DNA from 4 places in the Staphylococcus ratti genome. Region 1 is predicted to be linked to each of the others. Evidence: riboswitches for the same ligand, from Rfam matches in the RefSeq annotation. Region 1 holds a riboswitch; each other region holds the start of a gene.
The links. A riboswitch is a leader RNA that binds a small molecule or an ion and turns the genes downstream of it on or off. The one in region 1 is predicted to bind S-adenosylmethionine.
Positions count from the first base shown of each region.

Region 1 (5,709 bases):
AATCGTGTTAAACGTTGCTCTGTCGTTTGATATTCTAACAACTCTGTCACCAATTCCGCCGTTGAGCTTGCGTACGGTTCCATATAAATGAGCAACGGATTTGCGATAAAATCTTCCCCACGACGATGATGGTCTATCACTACTTTACGGTTAGCTTTATTTAAAATGTCTCGATCAATAACCATTTCTGGTTTATGTGTATCAACAATTACTAACGTTGTTTTGCTTGTCATCATGTCCCAAGCTTCATCTGAAGTAATAAAACGCGCTTTAAGCTCAGGCTTTTGGTCAATCTCATCCATAACACGACGCAAAGTAGGGTCGATGTCTGATTCATTTAAAACGATGTAGGATTCGAGATTGTTCATCATCGCAAAACGTGTCACACCAATTGCAGCACCAATCGCATCGAGATCCGGTCTTGTATGCCCCATGACAATCACTTTGTCACCTTCAAGTAAAATGTCTTTTAACGCGTGGGAAATTACGCGCGCTCTTACCCGCGTACGTTTTTCCATCGGGTCAGTCTTCCCTCCGTAAAAGCGCACATTACCATGCATACTTTTAATCGCGACTTGGTCTCCGCCTCGACCTAATGCTAAATCCAATCCAGATTGAGACATTTCCCCAAGGTCAATTAAATTTTCAGATCCTTCACCAATACCGATACTTAATGTCAGTTGCGCGCGATAGCCTACACTTTTTTCACGTAATTGACTTAAAATATCAAATTTCGTCGCTTCTAATTCACGCAATATGCGACGATTTAAATACGCGACAAATTGATCAGAGCTGTAACGCTTAAAATAAACGTTATGTTCTTGTGCCCAACGGCTAATCACACGTGTCACCATAGAGTTGATTTCAGAACGTTGTGTATCGTTCATATTTTGAGTGATTTCATCATAGTTATCTAAAAAGAGTGTTGCGATAATCGGCTGTTCATCCTCATACGCTTGCTTGATTTCCGCTTCTTCTGTGACGTCTAAAAAATAAAGGATACCTTCATCTTTTGAATACTTCACTCGATACGTATAACCATTGCTCGTCAGTTCAATTTCTTTCGCTTTGTCGAGTTGTTTTAAAATATTAGGATATACCTCATTAATAGGGTCAGAAATTACATTACGCTCTGTACGATCCGTAATAAATTTATTCATCCATTCAATTTGATCGTTTTGATTTAAAACAATCATTCCAATCGGCATATTTTTAATCGCACGGTCACTTGCAAGCGTCACCTTGCCACTTAAATTTTCTATATATGTGTCTAATTTTTTGAAAATCCACCTAAATAGAAAAACACAAATAATTAACACAATAAACAACGCGATCGCCGCAATAAAACCGAAAACAATGCTAAAGAAAAAACTCAAACCAACACTTGCAATCGCAATTAACGTGATAAATATAAAAGGTAGGAGTAACGATTTCTTTACCGATTGACGTTTCATATTGTCACCTCTTAACGTTTTTTAAGCATGCTTTTTAGATTCAATCCGAGATCTAATAAACCAATTAGGCGTGTAAGTGGATAAGCAACAATACCTACAACAATTAAAAGAACAGAAACACCTATTGGGAATTTTTTAATAGAACAAGCATAATGAATAAAACTTAAACCTTGGATGACAAGTAAGAAACCAAGTACGAGGATAAAGTTTAAACTGATGCTATGTGCGGTTGTTGCTGGTTCTGTCATAATGCTAACTAATAAAGCAATGGCATATATAATAAAGATAGATTTTCTTAATTGCCATAAATACAATGGTCGATATACCGGTGTTGCCACTTTAAATTGACGTAAAATCGGAAACATAATAAGCAATGACAACATAAAATATAAAGCGATACCTACCACGATAAAACTTGGCATTTGAATTGCCATTTGTTGAATAGACGCTTCCATTACTTTTGAAGCTTGGTCGTCTAAATTTTGCATTTGAATCGTTTCATTCATTATTCTTCTATATGGTTCTAGCAATTCATGCGCATAAGGAAGTTTTTTTATGCTCTGTAAAAGTATCATTGCTCCTAACGTCACAAGGCTCGTTACAATTGTGACGAAGTATAGAATACGTTCTTTAGAAGCTCGTTGAATTAACAATTGTCCAATTACTAAACTCGCTATAAGTATAATAATCATAAACGTTTGAACAAATAGACTGCCCGTCAATGTTGCGACCAATATTGAAATCAGTGCAGCAATACCAAACGAGTATTTAGAGCGATACCAAAGAATAATTCCCGGAAGCGGAGCAAAAAATACAACAATAACGCCTAATAATGGCATGAAATGCATTACTAAAGCGACCAAAATTAATGCAATTGTGCCTAATATGGTTTCTTTAGGTTTAATTTTTGAAAACAATAACGCCACTTCCAAACTTAGATTTATAGTCACTATTTTACAGGCTTTAAGAGCGGTTTACAATAGACGTCATTTGCTAACAAATTAGGTTAAATCTCCTGTTTTATTCCCTTTAAACATCCATTCATTTGAGCTCATTATGTCATACGAGTCTCATTTAAAACCATGCCAATACACACTTAAAATAGTCTGTAATGAGGCAATACGTACTGTACTTACACTACTTAAAAGCATCTGCTGAAAGCTCGAACATTTATCCGTACCCTAACGATGCTTTTTTGTGCACCTCATATTTACATGATTATAACAAAAATGTAACTTATTCGTCTAAATTTAGCGTCTAAATCTCGAAAGTTCTAAAAAATGATATAAGTAAGGGGCCCAATCATTAAAATTCAGCAGAAAACCATCATGCCCTACGTTATCTGGAACAAAGAAATGACGATGATATTGAAAGTACTCCCCTATCGCAGCAACTTGATCATCCGGATATAATAAATCATCTGTAAAGCCCATTGTTAATACTCTAGTATCTAAAGATTGGAACACTTGCTGAACGTCTTTGCGGCCACGGAACACATCGTGACTGTCTAAAACATCTAACAATGTAAGATAACAATTCAAATCAAAATGTACTTTAAACTTATCACCTTGGTACTTCTGATAAGATACCACTTCATCAGGTGTAAAACGTGCTTCATAACTTTTAGACGACCGGTATGTTAAAAAGCCTAGTTGTCGCGCAATACTTAAGCCTTCCCTCCCTCCTAAACAAATTGCTTGTCGTGCAATTTCATTGAAGGCACGAGAATAAGAAGACGTTTTTGCTGTAGATGCTAAAATAACCGCCTTTTTCACAGTGAATTTTTGATTATATAATAATTCTAAAACTTGCATTCCCCCGAGCGATGCCCCTATTAACACTTCAATTTTTTCAAATTTAAGCGCATTTAAGCCTAACTCAATCGCACGTACAATATCACGAATAGTCAATTTGTTAGGAAAATGATCATCTGTTAATCGGGAACTTGAACCAAAAGGACTTCCAATCACATTAAATGTTAAAAACTGATAATCATGTAATGGCATATAGCCGCCATCAATAATTTCACGCCACCATCCTGGCTTCTTTTCCGTCCCATAAGTTAAATGATTCCCTGTAAGCGCGTGACACACTAATACGAGCGGTTGTCCTCGATGCCCAACATGCTCATATTTTAACTGCAAATTTTGAATAGTCTCTCCAGATTCTGTCGTAAACTTACCTAAATGCAATGTGTCCACTGTATATTCCGTCATATAAGTGTGCCCTCCCTCTAAAATATAAATTTTAAGATGTATACAGAAATAGATATAATTAGCCATACTCAAGTGAATAATAAGACGAACCGCATATGAAACAACTGTAAACCTTATACAGATAGGCGCTTCTAAATAATAAGGGGCTAGGTCATTGCTATGACCCAACCCCAACGTACATTCAGAACAGATGACTTATCACTCGACGCTTTCGTTGGTTGTAGCACCTTACTTATCTCTAAGTGGTTGCTGAAGTGTCATAGGGCCAATTCCCTCAACTTCTCTTAATAAGTTTTCTATATTCATTTATCACATATCATAACGCATTCAGAATTTTCTTGCAAATTGCATTTAGATTTTTAATAAGGTAAGACTAACCTCAGTAACGCAACGCTACTAATCCCGACAAGGACAGATACTGTTAGACTACGGGAAAAGAAGCCAGCAATCACTGTTGGGATAATACTGATGAGAAAAATCCAGTTAAATTGATACCCCCAGTGGCCACTTTGTTGAATCATTAATCCATCTACTACAAGCGCTGTAAAAAGCGTAATCGGTATAAAGGAGAGCCACTTTAAAAATCGTTCAGATAAATCCAATTTAGAAATTGCTATAAAAGGTGTAATACGCAAAATTAAAGTTCCTAAACCAGACAAAAGTATTGTCCATAGTATATACGTCGTCATCGTTCCATCATCACCCCTATCCATGCTGTGACCATTGATGAAATGAGAATAGCGATATATGAAGGCATTACGATACTTAATACGCACATCATTATCGTCACGATACAGACTAAATAAAGATAAATATGTAATTTTGTTTTTGGTATCCCTTCAAATTGAGTCACCATTAAAAAGATAAACATCGCCACAATCGCATAATCTAATCCGAGTGCTTCTGGATGTTTCAGTATGTCCCCTAACAATGCGCCAAAAACACATATTAAAATCCAAAAAAGATAAGCCGTTAAATTAATGCCATGCATCCAACGCGAACCAATAAATTGCCCTTTTGAGTGCGGAGAAATCGCAATACCAAATGTTTCATCTGTTAATAATGCGCCGATACCTATGCGTTGTAACAACGATTCATTTTTAAAACTTGGTGCAAGTGTCATACTTAGCAAAAACATCCGACTGTTCACAATGAGCGCAGTAAGGACAATAATCCAAATGGGCGTGTGAACAGCCATTAAAGCGATAATGATAAATTGTGCTGCACCTGCATATACAAGAATAGACAATAGCGCTATTTCTAGTACGCCAAAACCTGACGCCACGCCAACAATACCAAACGAAAATCCCACACCTGCATAACCTAGCAATGTAGGAATACAATCTTTCACCCCTTGTTTAAACGTAGTGTATGACATCAGTTCACACCCTTTCGAGAAAAATTAAGCCTATTTTATTACAAATCCACTCAAAACGCTATAACGTCAGTCTAACCTCACAGAGATGTTAGACTGACTACCGTCTAAGAGTATTGATTTCTTAACATTTTATTATAAAGAATTTTCAGATTTTAATACCGCTATTTCCTTCATAAATAATCCAACCTTGAACAGGACTACCTGATGTCAGTCTTATTGCTTATATGCACTTTATAATTCAGTAAGCCTTTCTTATATCAATCAGACTCCCCTACCCCACTATGAAAAGGGAGCAGGACAGAAATCTATTGATTTCGTCGTCCTGCCCCTACAAGGATGTCTAGGATTGAAGATAGCTGTTAAGCCTATCTTCAATCCTAGACAGCTACTGTTATTGTATGAAATAGAAAGCACTATACCCCATATGTTTTAATGAAGTTTGTACGTACTTATATTATTATAATGCTTTTATTACTGTTTGACCGCCCATAAATGGTACAAGCGCTTCTGGCACTGTAATTGAGCCATCTTCATTTTGGTAATTCTCTACGATAGCTGCAAATGTACGACCTACAGCTAAACCAGAACCATTTAATGTATGTGCGTATTCCGGTTTCGCGTCTTTATCACGTTTAAAACGAATGTTAGCGCGACGTGCTTG
Region 1 covers NZ_CP086654.1:13,747-19,455, reverse strand. The annotation lists gene LN051_RS00075 (DHH family phosphoesterase) at 1-1,454, opposite strand, end outside; gene LN051_RS00070 (DUF2232 domain-containing protein) at 1,466-2,404, opposite strand; gene metX (homoserine O-acetyltransferase MetX) at 2,705-3,670, opposite strand; SAM riboswitch class I at 3,863-3,964, opposite strand; gene LN051_RS00060 (AzlD domain-containing protein) at 4,030-4,359, opposite strand; gene LN051_RS00055 (AzlC family ABC transporter permease) at 4,356-5,048, opposite strand; gene serS (serine--tRNA ligase) at 5,506-5,709, opposite strand, start outside.

Region 2 (5,709 bases), 920 kb from region 1:
AATGATTTCTGCTTCTTTTTCCATTGTGTCCATATCATCGCCGAATACTTCAAATGATACAGACGCGTCTGGAATCGCTTCAACAACTTCTTTAGCAAATTGTGTGTAATCCTCCACGCCTGCTTTAGCCATTAAACTTGGGTTTGTAGTAAATCCATCAACTTCTTTATTTTTATAAGCTTGTTTCATTTGATTAATATCTGCACCATCTGCAAATACTTGAACGTTTAATTTTTTCATAAAGTCCTCCTAGATGTATGTTGTCTTATCTATGTTATATCATTTTTAGTTCACATTACGCTATATTTACGCTTACACAAAGTGAAAGTATCCATTTCTTTAATAGTTTAAAATATGATATGATATGTATCGATAAGGAGGCATACACATGTCGAAGTCAAAAAAATACTTTTATTTATCATTTCTATTATTACTTATTAGTTTATATTTAAATTCCATGAATCCGTTATTGAATTTACATTTCAATTCTGTTGTTAAAATTATCGTAGTAAGTATTTTTGTTAATGCTATCGTCTTAATATTTGCTATCATTTTCGCGGATAAATCTATTAAACATTTACCTGAAAGAAAAAGTTGGATTCATAAAGCAGCCAAATTATTACCTTGGCTTTTATTCATTGTTCTTATCATTCATATTTTAACATCACTATTAACATTCGGAATTATTTAGAGGTGAAAAAAGATGCAATATCTTTTTATCTTTATAGGTGGCGCAGTTGGCGCTTTATTGCGTTATCAATTATCATTTCTTCCGTACTGGTATGAGCTACCGATAGGCACGCTTTGTGCGAATATTATCGGTGCTTTTTTTATGGGGTTTTTAACACCCCTTTCTTTACGAATTTTTAATCGATACCCTTATTTAAAAAAGGCCATTACAACAGGATGTCTCGGTGCTTTAACAACTTTTTCAACTTTACAATTTGAAATATTTTCACTCTTTCAAGCTGGAGCATGGTTAACAAGCTTTATTTATGTTTTTATTAGCGCTTTGCTTGGCGTAATTAGTTGTGGGCTTGGATTTAAGTTAGGAGTTGATCGTCCTTGACGCTTGTTTATATTATGATCGGTGGCGGTATAGGTGCTTTATTGAGAAGTTTAATTACCACGCTGATTAATCAAAACTATCGACCTTCATTTCCATACGCCACTTTAATCATTAACTGTATCGGTTGTTTTGTTTTTGGTATGCTTAGCCCTGTTCTTATCTCACAAAGTGACATCTATTTTTTCATTTTAGTTGGAACATTAGGGGGTTTTACAACCTTTTCCACACTACAATTGGAATTGATCACACAAATCAACAACAAAAAATGGCGACAATGTTCACTGCTTTTTCTAGCGCAATACGTAGGGTGTTTTGCGTGTTATGTTTTAGGATACGCATTCATACACATTTTGCCTTAAAAAGAGATGCTACTAAAATAATAGCTTGTAATATTTGAACGCTCGAGGATATACGCCTATGCATTGAAGCTATCGATCAGCGTACACAAAAAACCGTTACTGGAATCCGTAACGGTTTTTAACGATGTCTATTAATTAAATGTTTCTATTTCGGTCATAATGGCTTGTAAATCATTCACATCATATTGAATTCTACCATGGAAAACAAATTTATTGAAGAATTCGTCGAGTTGTGTCGGACCTACAAGTACTTTTGTACCACTTTGTGGTGCGTAATTCGAAATTGTAATATCCCCTTCATGTCTAGGGTTAAAATATAATATCGCTGTTGGTGCATATTTTAGGTTTAATTTTTGTTGTAACGTCGTTGCTAATTTTTCTACTGCTTCAAGTTGTGAAGTATAATCTACAACTGTTAATGTACGGTTTGTTTCTTGTTGATCAAGCACTACAGTTTGTGGTGTTTGTGCATCTAACTCTAATGTTTTGAACACTTGTTCCATCATCGGGTTTTCTTTGAATTGATTCTGAGTAACACCTTGATAAACATGGCCTTTAAGTAGCTCTGAATCAATAATATATAAACCGGTACGTGTCAAAACAAGGTGGCTAATACGCGTAATATCTTCTAAATCATTTGTTGGCATAAAAATGTTAGCCATAATATGCATATCTTCTGGACGAATACGTTTTTCTTTTACAAGACGTTCTCGAATGCCTAAAAGACGCATATCTGTAATGTATTCGCTATCATTTTTTGAGAATAATTTTAATGCATCAATTTCACGATTTTTAGAAGATAACATTGTGTCATATTGTTCCTTATGACGCGTATCTGATTTTTTCTTTTCAATTCGTGCTTTTTCTAACTCTTCTTTATGTTCATTATTTAATTTTTCTTTTTTGGATTGATACTGACTTGAATATGTTTCTTTTACCTTCTTTTTGCTTCGTAACGCAAACAAAAATAAAATCAGAAACAAGAGTGCAAGGACACTCGCAGCGATTAACCCAATTTGAATTGGATCCAATTGTGACATTAACAATTACCTACCTTTTCTACATTTGCTTTATTATATTCATTATATAAAAAAGCTAATAAAATCGCGAGTGTTTATGGAAAAAACATTAATTTTGAGAAGCCACCGCTTCTTTTAAAATGTCGATTTTGTCCGTTTTTTCCCATGGTACATTAATATCATTGCGACCAAAGTGTCCATATGCAGCAGTTTGCTTATAGATTGGGCGTTGTAAATCTAACATTTTAATGATACCCGCTGGGCGTAAATCAAAATGCGTACGCACTGCTTCAATTAAGCTATCTTCTGAAACTTGTCCGGTACCAAAAGTATCAATAGCGATAGATACTGGCTGTGCCACGCCAATCGCATATGCAATTTGAACTTCACATTTTTTAGCTAAACCAGCTGCAACGATATTTTTAGCAACATAACGCGCCGCATAAGCTGCAGAACGGTCTACCTTTGTAGGATCTTTTCCAGAAAAAGCACCGCCTCCGTGACGCGCATAACCGCCGTACGTATCCACTATAATTTTACGACCTGTTAAACCAGCATCACCTTGTGGTCCACCAATAACGAAACGTCCTGTAGGATTAATAAAGAACTTTGTATCTTCATCAATTAAATTTGCATCTACTGTTGGATAAATCACATATTTTTTTAGGTCCTCTTGGATTTTTTCTAATTCGATTTCTTCATGGTGTTGTGACGAAATAACAATCGTATCGATACGCTTCGGATGATTTTCCTCATCGTATTCAACCGTTACTTGTACTTTACCGTCAGGTCTTAAATATTCTAAAGTACCATCTTTACGTACTTCCGTTAAGCGTTTCGCTAGCTTATGAGATAAATCTATAGGAAGTGGCATATACGTATCTGTTTCATCTGTTGCATATCCAAACATTAACCCTTGGTCCCCTGCACCAGTATTTAATGCTTCATCATTATCGTCATCACGATATTCTAATGCACGATCTACACCTTGGGCAATATCTGGTGATTGTTCGTCAATCGCAGTTAAAACAGACATCGTTTTGTAGTCATAGCCATATTTTGCACGTGTGTAACCAATCTCTTTAACTGTTTCGCGTACAACTTTTGGAATGTCGACATACGTCGAAGTTGAGATTTCCCCAGCAATTAATGCCATTCCAGTCGTTACAGTTGTTTCACAAGCCACTCGTGCACTTTTGTCACCTTTTAGTATCTCATCTAGAATTGCATCAGAAATTTGATCTGCAATTTTATCTGGGTGGCCTTCAGTCACTGATTCTGATGTAAATAATCTTCTATTGTAAGTCATAATAAGCTCCTTTAAATTTTATATTACGAAGTTCTCTCTTTTTCTGAGCTAATAAAAAAAGAGCCTCTCACACTATAAACATAGAGAGAAGGCTCTAAACGTCCATTCGCTCTTATCGTTCAGACAATATCAGTCTGCAAACGGTTTGGCACCTTTCTTCATTAAAGAAGAGGTTGCTGGGTTTCACTGGGTCCATGTCCCTCCACCACTCAGGATAAGAGAATCCGTTAGTCTCATATTACCTAAATTTATAAGTAGTGTCAATTCTCTTTCTAACTCATGTTACACAAATATAAAAACGATTCCTCAACCTAATTATTTTACTATTTTTCTATCAAAATCACCTAATTTCGGTATGGATTATTTATCCATTGTGTTATACTCTTGAATTGTAAAGGCTTACATTATTGAAATAACTATCATTACTGAAATAACTATCGGAGGGATAAAACATGTCATTCAATACAAAGAAAATTGACGCATTAATTGACAAGCCTTCATCTCATTTTCAACTTACAACTACAGAACTCTACAATAAGATACTAAAACGAGACGAAGCTGAATTAACAGAACTCGGGGCGATTAATGCTAAAACTGGGGAATATACTGGTCGTTCTCCTAAAGATAAATATATTGTAGATAATCCTCAAGTTAAAGATGATATTGACTGGGGAGCAGTAAATCAACCTATTTCTGAAGAAAAATTCTTAAATTTATATTATCAAGTCATCGATTATTTAGATAAAAAAGATGAGATATTTGTTTTCAATGGTTATGCAGGTAGTGACAAAGATTCACAACTTGATTTAACTGTCGTCAATGAGTTTGCATGGCATAATTTATTTGCTCAAAATTTATTTATTAAACCTACTTCAAAAGAAGAAGCTTCAAAAATCAAAGCTGATTTCACTGTAATTTCTGCACCAACTTTTAAAGCAAATCCTGAAAAAGATGGCATTCGCTCTGAAACTTTTGTGATTATTTCATTCAAACACAAAACAGTCTTAATCGGTGGTACAGAATATGCAGGTGAAATGAAAAAATCTATTTTCTCTGTAATGAATTATTTATTACCGAAACAAGACATTATGAGCATGCATTGTTCAGCCAACGTAGGTCATAAAGGTGATGTCGCTTTATTTTTCGGTTTATCTGGAACAGGTAAAACAACGTTATCGGCTGATCCTGAGCGTCGCCTCATCGGCGATGACGAACATGGTTGGAATGACAATGGCGTGTTTAACATTGAAGGCGGTTGTTATGCGAAAGCTATTCAATTGTCCGAAGAAAAAGAACCTCAAATTTTCAATGCTATCCGTTATGGTACAGTTCTTGAAAACTGTGTAGTAGATGCTCAAGGTTATGTTGACTTTGATGACAATCAGTTAACAGAAAATACGCGTGCAGCCTATCCTATTCACCACATTGAAAATATTGTTGTTCCGTCTAAAGCATCTCACCCAAATACGATTATTTTCTTAACTGCAGATGCTTTTGGTGTATTACCTCCAATTTCAAAATTATCAAAAGACCAAGCAATGTATCATTTCTTAAGTGGTTTCACATCTAAACTCGCAGGTACAGAACGTGGTATTACTGAACCACAACCTTCTTTCTCAACATGTTTTGGCGCTCCATTTTTGCCGTTAAATGCAAAAGTGTATGCAGATTTACTTGGTGATTTAATCGATAAACATCAAGTCGATGTGTACTTAGTTAATACCGGTTGGACTGGAGGAAAATACGGTGTAGGTAACCGTATCGAACTGCGTTATACACGTAAAATGGTTAATGATGCCATTAGTGGAAAATTGAAAGACACAGAATTTGAACAAGATCATATCTTTGGTTTAAGCATTCCAAAAGCAGTAGAAGATGTCCCAACAACGATTCTACAACCGATTAATGCTTGGACAGACAAAAAAGCTTATGAAGCACAAGCTAAAGATTTAG
Region 2 covers NZ_CP086654.1:937,059-942,767, reverse strand. The annotation lists gene LN051_RS04595 (transaldolase) at 1-240, opposite strand, end outside; gene LN051_RS04590 (hypothetical protein) at 389-691, shown strand; gene crcB (fluoride efflux transporter CrcB) at 704-1,069, shown strand; gene LN051_RS04580 (fluoride efflux transporter FluC) at 1,066-1,428, shown strand; gene LN051_RS04575 (nuclease-related domain-containing protein) at 1,560-2,468, opposite strand; gene metK (methionine adenosyltransferase) at 2,557-3,756, opposite strand; SAM riboswitch class I at 3,866-3,977, opposite strand; gene pckA (phosphoenolpyruvate carboxykinase (ATP)) at 4,209-5,709, shown strand, end outside.
Region 2: linked by a shared signal. The riboswitch ahead of metK (methionine adenosyltransferase) and the one ahead of metX (homoserine O-acetyltransferase MetX) in region 1 are both predicted to bind S-adenosylmethionine.

Region 3 (5,709 bases), 510 kb from region 1:
TCAGCATCTATGAAAAAACATGTTGATGCGATGTTAAAGTTTCAAGAAAAAGGCGCGATTGCGTTTGACTATGGTAACAATATTAGACAAGTTGCTTTTGATGAAGGGTTAGAAGATGCTTTTAGCTTCCCAGGATTTGTACCGGCGTACATTCGTCCACTTTTCTGTGAAGGTAAAGGACCTTTCCGCTTTGCAGCATTATCGGGTGATCCAAAAGATATTGAGCGCGCGGACCAATTAATGCGTGAACTATTCCAGGAAGATAAAAAATTAATGCGCTGGCTTGATATGGCGAGCGAAAAAATTGCCTTCCAAGGTTTACCGTCACGTATTGCGTGGTTAGGTTATGGAGAACGTGCAAAAATGGGAGTAGCTTTAAACGATTTAGTACGTAAAGGTGAAATTTCAGCACCTATCGTTATTGGACGTGACCATTTAGATTCAGGTTCTGTTGCATCGCCAAACCGAGAAACAGAAGCGATGAAAGATGGTTCTGATGCTGTAGGAGACTGGGCGATTTTAAATGCATTAGTCAATACAGCAGCTGGTGGCTCATGGATTTCTGTACATCACGGTGGTGGCGTAGGTATGGGTTACTCTTTACACGCGGGTATGGTAGTTGTAGCTGATGGTACAGAGCGTGCTGAACGCCGTTTAAAACGTGTATTAACGACAGATCCGGGTATGGGTGTAGTGCGACATGTTGATGCAGGCTATGACATTGCAATAGAAACAGCAAAAAATAAAGGCGTCAATATTCCAATGCTAAAAGGTAAAGGTGATGAAAAATAATGAATGATTTAATAATCCAAAATATTGAAGAATTAATTTTACCGAAATCGACAGAACGTCCTTTAAAAGGTGTAGAATTAGATGAATTAAAGATTGTTAAAAATGGGACAGTTGTCATTAAAGACGGAAAAATTGTTTATTCTGGACCTTATACTGATGCATATGAAGCGCAAGAAATTATTGATGCTTCAGGAAAAGTAGTATCACCAGCTTTAGTGGATGCACATACGCATCTCGTTCATGGTGGTTCACGTGAACATGAAATGTCTTTAAAACGCCAAGGAATGTCATACTTAGATATTCTTGAACAAGGCGGTGGTATACTTTCAACTGTAAAGGCGACGCGTCAAACGAGTGAAGATGAGCTTTTTAAAAAAGCAGAACATGACTTATTAACGATGATTCACCACGGTGTATTAGCACTTGAAAGTAAGAGTGGTTATGGTTTAGATAAAGAAAATGAACTCAAACAATTAAAAGTATCACGCCGCTTACAAGAAAAGTATAACTTAGATATGCGTCATACTTTTCTTGGGCCACATGCTGTACCTAAAGAAGCTAAGTCGAATGAAGCGTTCTTAGAAGAAATGATTGAATTATTACCAGAAGTGAAAGCATACGCTGATTTTGCAGATATCTTCTGCGAAACAGGAGTGTTTACAATCGAAGAATCTAAACGTTATATGGAAGCGGCGAAAGCACAAGGTTTCCAAGTGAAAATTCATGCTGATGAAATCGATCCATTAGGCGGATTAGGCTTAGCAATTGATGAACAAGCGATTTCAGCAGATCACCTTGTCGCTTCAAGTAATGAAGATAAAGAAAAATTAAAAGATACAGATACAGTAGCGGTACTATTACCTGGAACGACTTTCTATTTAGATAAAAATGATTATGCGGATGCGCGCGGTATGTTAGATAACAACGGTGCAATTGCGGTTGCAACAGACTTTAACCCTGGAAGTTGTGTAACGAATAACTTACAAATGGTTATGGCAATAGCTGCACTCAAATTAAAATTATCACCAAATGAAATTTGGAACGCGGTCACAGTTAATGCAGCTAAAGCAATCAATGTGGATGCAGGAACAATCAATGAAGGAGACAAAGCGAATATTGTCATTTGGCATGCGCCGAACCATGAATACATTCCGTATCATTATGGTATTAATCATGTGGAAAAAGTCATTCAAGCTGGTAAAGTCATTGTGAATCGTGACTTGGCACTTCAATAGCTTCCTTCAAATCTAGTCAGCCTTGTGGGGGCAGGACAACGAAATCAATAGATTTCTGTCCTGCATCAAAAAAGAGCAATAAAGTTAAAGAGTACAGTAGCTGTCTGAATTGAAGGTGCGCTTTACAAGCTTCCTTCAAATCTAGTCAGCCTTGTGGGGGCAGGACGACGAAATCAATAGATTTCTGTCCTGCATGATAAAAAGAGCAATAAAGTTAAAGAGTACAGTAGCTGTCTGAATTGAAGGTGCGCTTTACAAGCTTCCTTCAAATCTAGTCAGCCTTGTGGGGGCAGGACGACGAAATCAAATAGATTTCTGTCCTGCATCAAAAATGTGCATTAAAGAAAAAAGCCCAGTAGCTGTCTGAATTGAAGATGCGCTTTGCAAGCTTTCTTCAATCCTAGACATCCTTGTGGGGGCAGGACGACGAAATCAATAGATTTCTGTCCTGCATCAAAAATGTGCATTAAAGAAAAAAGCCCAGTAGCTGTCTGAATTGAAGATGCGCTTTGCAAGCTTTCTTCAATCCTAGACATCCTTGTGGGGGCAGGACGACGAAATCAATAGATTTCTGTCCTGCTCCCTTAATCATTGAGGATTGACGTATCTCATATTTTCATGTAAAGTTTAACAGTAAAATTAAATATTTCATATCAAGAGAAGTGGAGGGACTGGCCCTGTGATACTTCGGCAACATGATCATGCGTGTGCCAATTCCAGAAGCTGTATGGCTGAAGATAAGAAACTCGAAAATCAATCAGGTCAAGCCTAATAGTGTTCATGCGCATGTTACACTATTAGTGTTTGACCTTAAATTTTTGGTAAGGAGATTGCAATGTCTAAAGAAATCAAAGATAAGGCTAATGGATGGGCTTTATTACCTTTAATTGTATTTATTTGTATCTTTTTAGGTGCAGGAATAATTACGAAAGACTTTACATTTATGCCATTAAATGTCGCTGCAATTGTCGGTGTAATTATTGCGTTAGTAATGAATAGAAAAGAAAAATTTACGCATAAAGTAGAGATTTTTGCGAAGCGCGCAGGACACTCAAACATTATATTAATGATGTTTATTTTCTTATTGGCAGGTGCATTCTCAAAAACAGCAGAACAAATGGGAGGCGTGGAATCCATTGTTAACTTTGGACTTTCTTTAATCCCACAAAATCTACTTGTTGTCGGTTTATTTATCATATGTATGTTTGTTTCTATATCGATGGGGACATCTGTTGGTACAGTGGCAGCAATTGCGCCAGTGGGCTTTGGTTTGAGTCAGGCAACAGATATTCCAGTCGCACTCGCTATGGCAACAGTAGTTGGCGGTGCAATGTTTGGTGACAACCTATCTATGATTTCTGATACAACCATCGCAGCTGTAAGAACACAGCGTACGCAAATGGCAGACAAGTTTAAAGTGAATTTCCGTATCGTTCTTCCAGGTGCGCTAATTACGATTATAATATTATGGGCACTAACACATGGTAGCCATATTAATCATGGTCAAAACTATGATTATGATTTCATTAAAATTATTCCATATTTGTTTGTACTTATATTAGCTGTACTAGGAATTAATGTTGTTATTGTCTTGCTCGGGGGAATACTATTATCAGGAATCATTGGACTTATTGATCATTCGTTTGATTTAGCAGGCTTTTTAAAAGCTACATCAGAAGGTATCGTGGGTATGGAAGATATTGCGATAATTGCATTGCTTATCGGTGGTATGATCGGGTTGGTTGAGCACCATGGCGGAATTCATTGGTTGTTGTACAAAATTAAAAGCAAAATCAAATCACGACGAGGTGCTGAATTTGGCATCGCTAGCTTGGTAAGTGTTGCTGATATTTCTACAGCGAACAATACGATTTCTATTATTATGTCAGGACCTCTTGCGAAAGATATCGCGGATGAGTATCAGATAGATCGTCGTAAGTCAGCGAGTATTTTAGATATTTTTGGAAGTGCTTGGCAAGGTTTTATTCCTTACAGTCCGCAACTTATTGCAGCGGCAGGTGTTGCAGGTATATCACCAGTAATGTTAGTACCTTATTCGATTTACCCAGTAATGCTTGCTATTTGTGGAATTATTGCAATCCTATTTAACTTGCCACGTTTGAAAAGTAAAAAGAATGAAGCTTAAAAGTGAGGAGAAACACTGTGAAAAACATGCAAAATGAATGGGTCGAAGTAAAAATCGTACGTTTACTTAAAACGACACCAGCGTTTGCTTATCAAGCATGGATAGATCCGGAAATGCTACGTCATTGGTTTATGACAACTTCAAGAACAAATACAAGTGTGCATAATGAAGCTGTCGAAGGCGGACATTATGAAATTATAGATCAACGTCAAGATAAGAGGGTACGTGTTAAAGGAATTTATAATAAACTTGTTTCAGGTCTAGAAATTGGTTTAACGATTCAAATGCCGGATGTAAGTGAAAAACAAGATGATATCGAAGTGTTTTTTGAAGAACGCAGTCCAGGGATTACGCAAATGACGTTCTTTTATAAGAGTGAAGTGCCTAAAGAACGACGTCTATCTCAATTGGAATATAAACAAAAAAAGAAAGAATACCATGACAAGGTTGTTCATGGCTTTGAAAATATTTTTGATGCAATGCAAAATTATATAGAAGCACAATCAACAGACTCAAATCACTAAAAAGACTAGAGGGCGCACGTAGATATTAGACGTGTGTCACTCTAGTCTTTTATTGTTATAGTTCAAAATGAAATTGGGGCAAGCTGTTGCTTTGGGTGCATAGTATTGATTGTCCAGATGAATCACTTATTATGTTTTTGTCTCTTCTTTTTTATGAAATGCGTATCATGTGGGCTTGAGGTTGAGAAGGTGAGTAAACTTGACAAATATCAATGTGATGTCGTGCTAAGAGGCTTAAAATATTGCTAGCTTCTTCAACTGTAGACGTAAGTGTTAATAAGTTTTTGCGTATCGTATACTTGAGCTGAAATTGTGGTGCTTGATGAAGTACTTCAATAACCTTATCTTTAATAAATGGGTCGGTTAAACCGTCAATATAATAGTCATAACGACGTTCAATATTTTTCAATTGTTCTATAGGAAGTAATTCAGCTTCAGATTTTGTTCGGATGACTTGATAGATTGTATAGTGATGGAAACTTAAGAAACTAAGCAAGTAGGGTAGTGCTTGCTTTTGCATATGCACACGTAACAGATAGGCGTTTTGGTTTTTGTAAAATTCGTGATGTATTGGGGAAGGGAAGTTGACATTTTTAAGCAACTGACTTAATTGATGTCGTATTTTTCGGCGTTGTAATTCTGCAATTTGAATAGAATAGAACTCTAACTTATCAATAAGCATCATGATTCCTCTTTTAGCTATAATTTATTACGTTCATTGTACCACTCTATTTTATAAAAATCAGTAGGACTATCGACGTAAATCTACGAAGTGAGAAATGATTTTTATTTGTAAATAGTGTTGTCAACGATGATTAGTTATGTTAATATTCTGAATATTATAATAACTATGAGGTGACAGCGATGTTGAGACAAGTAGGACAATTTGCATCTAAAACATTTTTACTATGGATGTTAATTGCAAGTGTGATTGGATTTTTAGTGCCGAGTGCTTTTTCGGCTATGACACCATGGATTCCGTATCTTCTTGGTGTTGTAATGCTAGGTATGG
Region 3 covers NZ_CP086654.1:526,652-532,360, forward strand. The annotation lists gene hutU (urocanate hydratase) at 1-792, shown strand, start outside; gene hutI (imidazolonepropionase) at 792-2,027, shown strand; SAM riboswitch class I at 2,675-2,771, shown strand; gene LN051_RS02255 (Na+/H+ antiporter NhaC family protein) at 2,863-4,173, shown strand; gene LN051_RS02260 (SRPBCC family protein) at 4,200-4,697, shown strand; gene LN051_RS02265 (hypothetical protein) at 4,849-5,382, opposite strand; gene LN051_RS02270 (bile acid:sodium symporter family protein) at 5,562-5,709, shown strand, end outside.
Region 3: linked by a shared signal. The riboswitch ahead of LN051_RS02255 (Na+/H+ antiporter NhaC family protein) and the one ahead of metX (homoserine O-acetyltransferase MetX) in region 1 are both predicted to bind S-adenosylmethionine.

Region 4 (5,709 bases), 510 kb from region 1:
AAAATAAAATCACGCCAATGATAAGCCCAAAAACAAACGCAAAAATGGTAGAAATCACCGTCATATAGAGTGTTTCGTATGTGGCTATCCACACCTCATCCCATCGTATATGAGGCATCGTTATCATTTCACTCAATATTTCGCTAAAACTTTTACCCATGGCTTATCACCTCAACTTCAATTTTCTTTTCTGCTAACTCTAGTGTTAATTGTTCAAATTCATGCTCTGAAACATTTTGAAGGTGTAACAAAATAAAGCCTATAATCCCTTTTTTGGAATGTTTAATATTCGCCTCCAAAATGTTCACTGCCACATGATGTGTTCGTGTGATGTACGAAACGATTGGTTGTGTTGTAGCCTCTCCTGAAAAATTAAGTTTGACTAATTTATCAGAAGCATTAATTTCTACTAACTCAGAAATATCCTCGTATTCTGCACTTGGCTTTAAATCTTCTTGAACAAATCTTCTAGAGACAGAATGTTTTGGATTCTCGAAAAATTCTGTTATTTCAGCTTGTTCAATAATCCGCCCTCTTTCCATCACCGCTACTTCATCACAAATACGACGAATCACATGCATTTCATGCGTAATAATAATAATCGTTAAATTTTGTTCTTTTTTGAGTTGTAGCAATAAATCTAAAATTTCATCTGTTGTTTGTGGATCAAGTGCACTAGTTGCCTCATCACAAAGCAATACTTCTGGGTCATTCGTTAATGCACGCGCGATACCTACACGCTGTTTTTGTCCACCAGACAATTCGGAAGGGTATGCTTTTTCTCGCCCTTTTAACCCGACACGTTCTATAAGTTCTAGTGCTTTCGTTTTTGCCTCCTTCTTTGGAACACCTGCAATTTCTAACGGAAATAACACATTGTCTAAAACTGTACGTGACCATAATAAGTTAAAATGTTGAAAAATCATGCTCACTTTTTGCCTTTTGTGACGAAGTGCACGTTTACTTAGTTGTCCTATATTTTCACCACCAATGATGACCTCACCAGAAGTTGGCGTTTCTAAATAATTAAACAATCGTATTAATGTACTTTTTCCCGCACCAGAAAAGCCGATAATACCAAAAATGGTCCCTTTATCAATATTTAAATCGATATCATCTACAGCTGTCACAGTTTGGGATTTGCTCTCGTACCGTTTAACAATATTTTTAAGCTCGATCAATATGATTCCCCCCTATATGTTGTCCTATGACAAAAATCAGAATAAAAAAAGCTTTCTCCTATTATGTAAATAAGAGAAAGCAAAGATACCGATGCATTTCTCTCATCTCCAAAAGTAAATCGTTACTTTATGTGAATTGGCACCATTTCTATACATAGACGGTTGCCGGGCTTCATAGGGCACATCCCTCCACCACTCTGGATAAGAGCTTATCTGAATATTAAGTTGTTCAAATCTTACCATTTCCCTCAATTTTCGTCAACAGATTTTTTTAACTTCTCTAACAAATACGTCACAGATTGAAAAGCATAGATGCGTTCTAGTTCTTGATTGTTTTTCATAATCAATAATATCGGTACAGACTGTATTTCAAATTGTTGGCTAAATTCAGGATAGAAATTTAAATTTCGTTTTTCTAATGGTAACTGAGCCACTTCGTTAGCAATATCTAGCATGCGCTCGGATATTTTACATGTTCCACACATCGGTGTGTAACCAAAAATTAAATGAATCTCATTATCTTTATTTTTAAATGTATTGTTCAATTGCTTCGAAACATTCATGATACGAATACTTTCCTTTTACATAAAAGTCGTTTTTAACATTAAACCCATGACGTCCTAATACATTTGAGAGGTAATCTCGTGGGCAACGTGCCACTTCACTATAAGTTGAATCGACAAAGATATCAATACTTTCACTCAAATACTTATGAAACCATTTTCGAATCTTTCGTCCTTCCGCATCAGCATCAACAAGAATATAGACTTGCTTGCCATATAATGATTCAATCATGTTATCCAATTTTTCAATCCCCATCGTCCCGTGAGTACAAACGATTTCGACAGGCTCTAGTAACACCTCGTTAACTCTTTTTTTATCAGATTTGCCTTCTACAACAATTATCTTGTTAATCATCGTCATGGTCTTCACCTTCTAAAAAGATATTATTCAGTGTAAAAAAACTCCGAGATAATCCAATGAGTATCTAGGAGTTTCGTCATTATTATTCGCCGATCATTTCTTGATAGCCTTGTGCATCCATTAACGCATCAAGTTCACTTTCGTCAGTTATTTCCACTTTAACCATCCATGCTTTTTCGTATGGTGATTCATTTACAGCTTCTGGCTCATCTTCAAGGTTTTCGTTAATTTCTACGATTTTGCCAGATACTGGTGAATATAATTCTGAAACTGTTTTAACAGATTCAACGCTACCGAAAGTTTCACCTTCAGCTACTTCATCATCGACTTCTGGAAGTTCAACGAATACGATATCTCCTAATTCGTTTTGTGCAAAATCTGTAATACCGACAGTTGCGATGTTGCCTTCAACTTTTACCCATTCATGTTCTTTTGAATACTTTAATTCACTTGGCACTGCCACTTGAATCCCCTCCTATATTTGTTTACAAGATAATCATGACACAATGCAAATTATCTATCAACTATTTTATTATAACCAAGTATCGCGATAAACTTGCTCATTAAAACCGACCGTTACTTTATCACCTAAGATTGCTAAAGGTCGTTTTACTAACATTCCATCTGAGGCTAAAAGTTCTAATTTTTCGTCATCAGATAATTCACTTAATTTATCTTTAAGTTTTAATTCCCGATATTTTGCGCCATGCGTATTGAATAATTTCTTAATTTCAATACCAGACTGTTGAACAATCTCTCTAAATTCCTCTTTTGTCGGCGTCAATTGTACGATATCAATTGGTTCATAGCTCACGCCATGCTCAGATAAAAATTTTGCAGCTTTTTTACATGTAGTACAATTAGGATACTGATAAAACTTAATCATGCTCTAACCTCCTTGCTTGACTTATAACAAATATACCAAAATTTGTTAGATTAGACTAATTTTAAGTTGATGCTCATTTTTAATATTGATTAAATCATGAAATATGACGTATTATAAGAAATTCGTTATACTTTGTAATAAGAAAAAGAACAACGGAGGAAATACTTATGCAAAAAATTCAAAACATGGATAGATTCAAAGAAATCATTAATGGTGACAACATTGCGATTGTAAAATTTGAAGCAAGTTGGTGTCCCGATTGTAAAGCGATGGACATGTGGGTCGACCCAATCGTCCAAAAATACAATCAATATGATTGGTATGTCGTGAACCGTGATGAAGTTGAAGAAGCAGCCATTGAAAATGACGTAATGGGCATCCCAAGTATTCTTATTTTCAAAAATGGCGAGAAATTGCACCACCTGCATTCCGCACATGCAAAATCTCCAGAACAAGTTGAATCATTTTTAGCTGAAAGTTTAGGATAAAGCTTAAAAAGACACGTAGATCATGATTTAATCTACGTGTCTTTTTTACTTTTAAATATATTCAGTATAAACGCCTTTATTTTTACGTTTGGCCTCTGTCTCTTTTTCGCTCTCGAGATCTGTTAAATAAATAAAACCAATGAGCCTTTCATCTGGGAGTACACCAAAAACATTTCTCACTTTTGGATGAAAAATATACGTAGGTGTTTTCCAACACGTGCCAATACCTTTTTCATATAAAAGAAGTAATAAATTTTGTGCATATGCTCCAACCGCTAAATAATTTTCATTTTCTTCACGTTGGCGTGCATCACATTTCATAATCAGCGCAATAAAGCCCCCTAAATTGGTCACTGCGTCATAATGACTTTGTTTTTTTTCTGGTTCCCGTGGAAAAGCATAACGTGTGACTTCTTTGCTCATTTCACCCAACTTATGTTTTGGAACGTAGACCACGCGCCATGGCTCACGCATACCATGATTCGGCGCATTAGCTGCTTCTACCACTGCTTCTCTCACCGCATCTTCATTAATATGCATATCTCTATTAAACTTCTTAATACTTCTTCGATATTTAATAGCGTGTTGAAGTTCCATCGTCATCTTCCCCTTTTAATGTTGATAATCATTATCAATTATATCTGACGATGTACAACTTTTCAAATTACTGATACAAAGCCATTGCGCTTTTGAGTGTTTTTACATCGAGTTGTCCTGGTGCCACGCTTTCAGTTATTGCCCCGTAAGTTAGCGCCCCGCCAAACGTTTGTTGTGCAGTTCTTGATATTATGCCTAGTTGAGACATCGAAATACCTGTTATCCAATGTGGCAACGCCGAACTCGCATCTGTCACTGCGTGCAAGAGCGTTAAAACATCTTGTCTCGTGTGAGGCATTACCGCAATTTTCAAGTGTGTGCCTTTCCATTTCGACATATGGTAATATGTTTTTTTTAGCACCTCTAACTGAGGGGTTTCATGAAAATTATGATAAGATACGACAACATCAGTGCCTGTAGACTGAATTTGTGCAACTAAACTTTCACGATGATAAGAGGGCGCCCATTCGATATCCACATAATCCACCTGCTCCAATTCAGCGATATCTTTCATCAATCCTTCATACACACCCTCTAGAATAGCACCTTTGCCCCCTTGTGCTGTCGTTCTAAAAGTAACAAGCACCGCTTTGTGTAATCCCTTTTGATGTAACTGTTCCAACATTTGTCTAACCTTATTTAACGAAACATCTGGAATCGCATCGATTCTTAATTCTAAAATATCAAAGTATTGTTGTTTTTCTTCAATTAAAGTTAAATCATCAGTTGATAAATGAATTGTAGTTGGCATAAAACTTGCTACAATTTGTGTTTTCATATGATACACCTTCTTATTTTAGGATAGATTGTGGTTAATGTTAGCTTATCTTAAAACAATTTAAAAGTATGTATCTGAAAAAATTGTCTAAAAGTAATCCAACACTTATTCAATGATACACTTAGTATTAAAATCATTTTATACGCGCAAATGTGCTTACAACATGCACCTTAAAAGTGCACACCCTTTTGAAGCGATTTATACATTACATGCAATCATTTATTTCCTTTATTATTTTAGGCGTTATTTAATCAAACTTAATTTATCAGAATATTCTAAATTATAGTTGCAATAATGTTTAATTTTTTATATGATTAATATAATAAACATAACTTTATGATAGGAGAATGCTAATGATAAAAGTTTTAAACGATCGTCATGCAAAAGCATTTTACCAATTGACTTGTGAAGCTTTTCGCCTTCACCCTTCTGCTTTTGTACATGAAATCAATGAACGCACTGATTATACAGAGCAAGATATAGCCCAGCTGCTTCACCCAGATTACCACCATCATCAAATATTTTTTGGCGCATTTGAAGATGAAATGCTCATCGGATTTGTCCAACTCAATTTCTTCCCTTATACCTCTAAAAGTCATAAAGCAACCATTCAAGGATTATTTGTCAAGCCTGATTACAGAGGGAAAACGGTTGGCAGACAGCTCATGAAATACCTTATTCAATATGCAAAACAACACAACATAGAACAGCTCATATTAGGTGTTGCCTCAAATAACATCGCTGCTAAAGTATTTTGCGGACATCTTGGCTTTGAATTTTTAGGTCTTGAATCACATGCCCGTAAATATGAAAACACATACATAGACGAGCATTGGCTCATTCATTATATGGATA
Region 4 covers NZ_CP086654.1:1,816,608-1,822,316, forward strand. The annotation lists gene LN051_RS08700 (methionine ABC transporter permease) at 1-160, opposite strand, end outside; gene LN051_RS08705 (methionine ABC transporter ATP-binding protein) at 153-1,181, opposite strand; SAM riboswitch class I at 1,281-1,389, opposite strand; gene LN051_RS08710 (thioredoxin family protein) at 1,430-1,744, opposite strand; gene LN051_RS08715 (toprim domain-containing protein) at 1,710-2,105, opposite strand; gene gcvH (glycine cleavage system protein GcvH) at 2,188-2,568, opposite strand; gene LN051_RS08725 (arsenate reductase family protein) at 2,638-2,991, opposite strand; gene LN051_RS08730 (thioredoxin family protein) at 3,159-3,479, shown strand; gene LN051_RS08735 (nitroreductase family protein) at 3,531-4,076, opposite strand; gene aroD (type I 3-dehydroquinate dehydratase) at 4,144-4,854, opposite strand; gene LN051_RS08745 (GNAT family N-acetyltransferase) at 5,208-5,709, shown strand, end outside.
Region 4: linked by a shared signal. The riboswitch ahead of LN051_RS08705 (methionine ABC transporter ATP-binding protein) and the one ahead of metX (homoserine O-acetyltransferase MetX) in region 1 are both predicted to bind S-adenosylmethionine.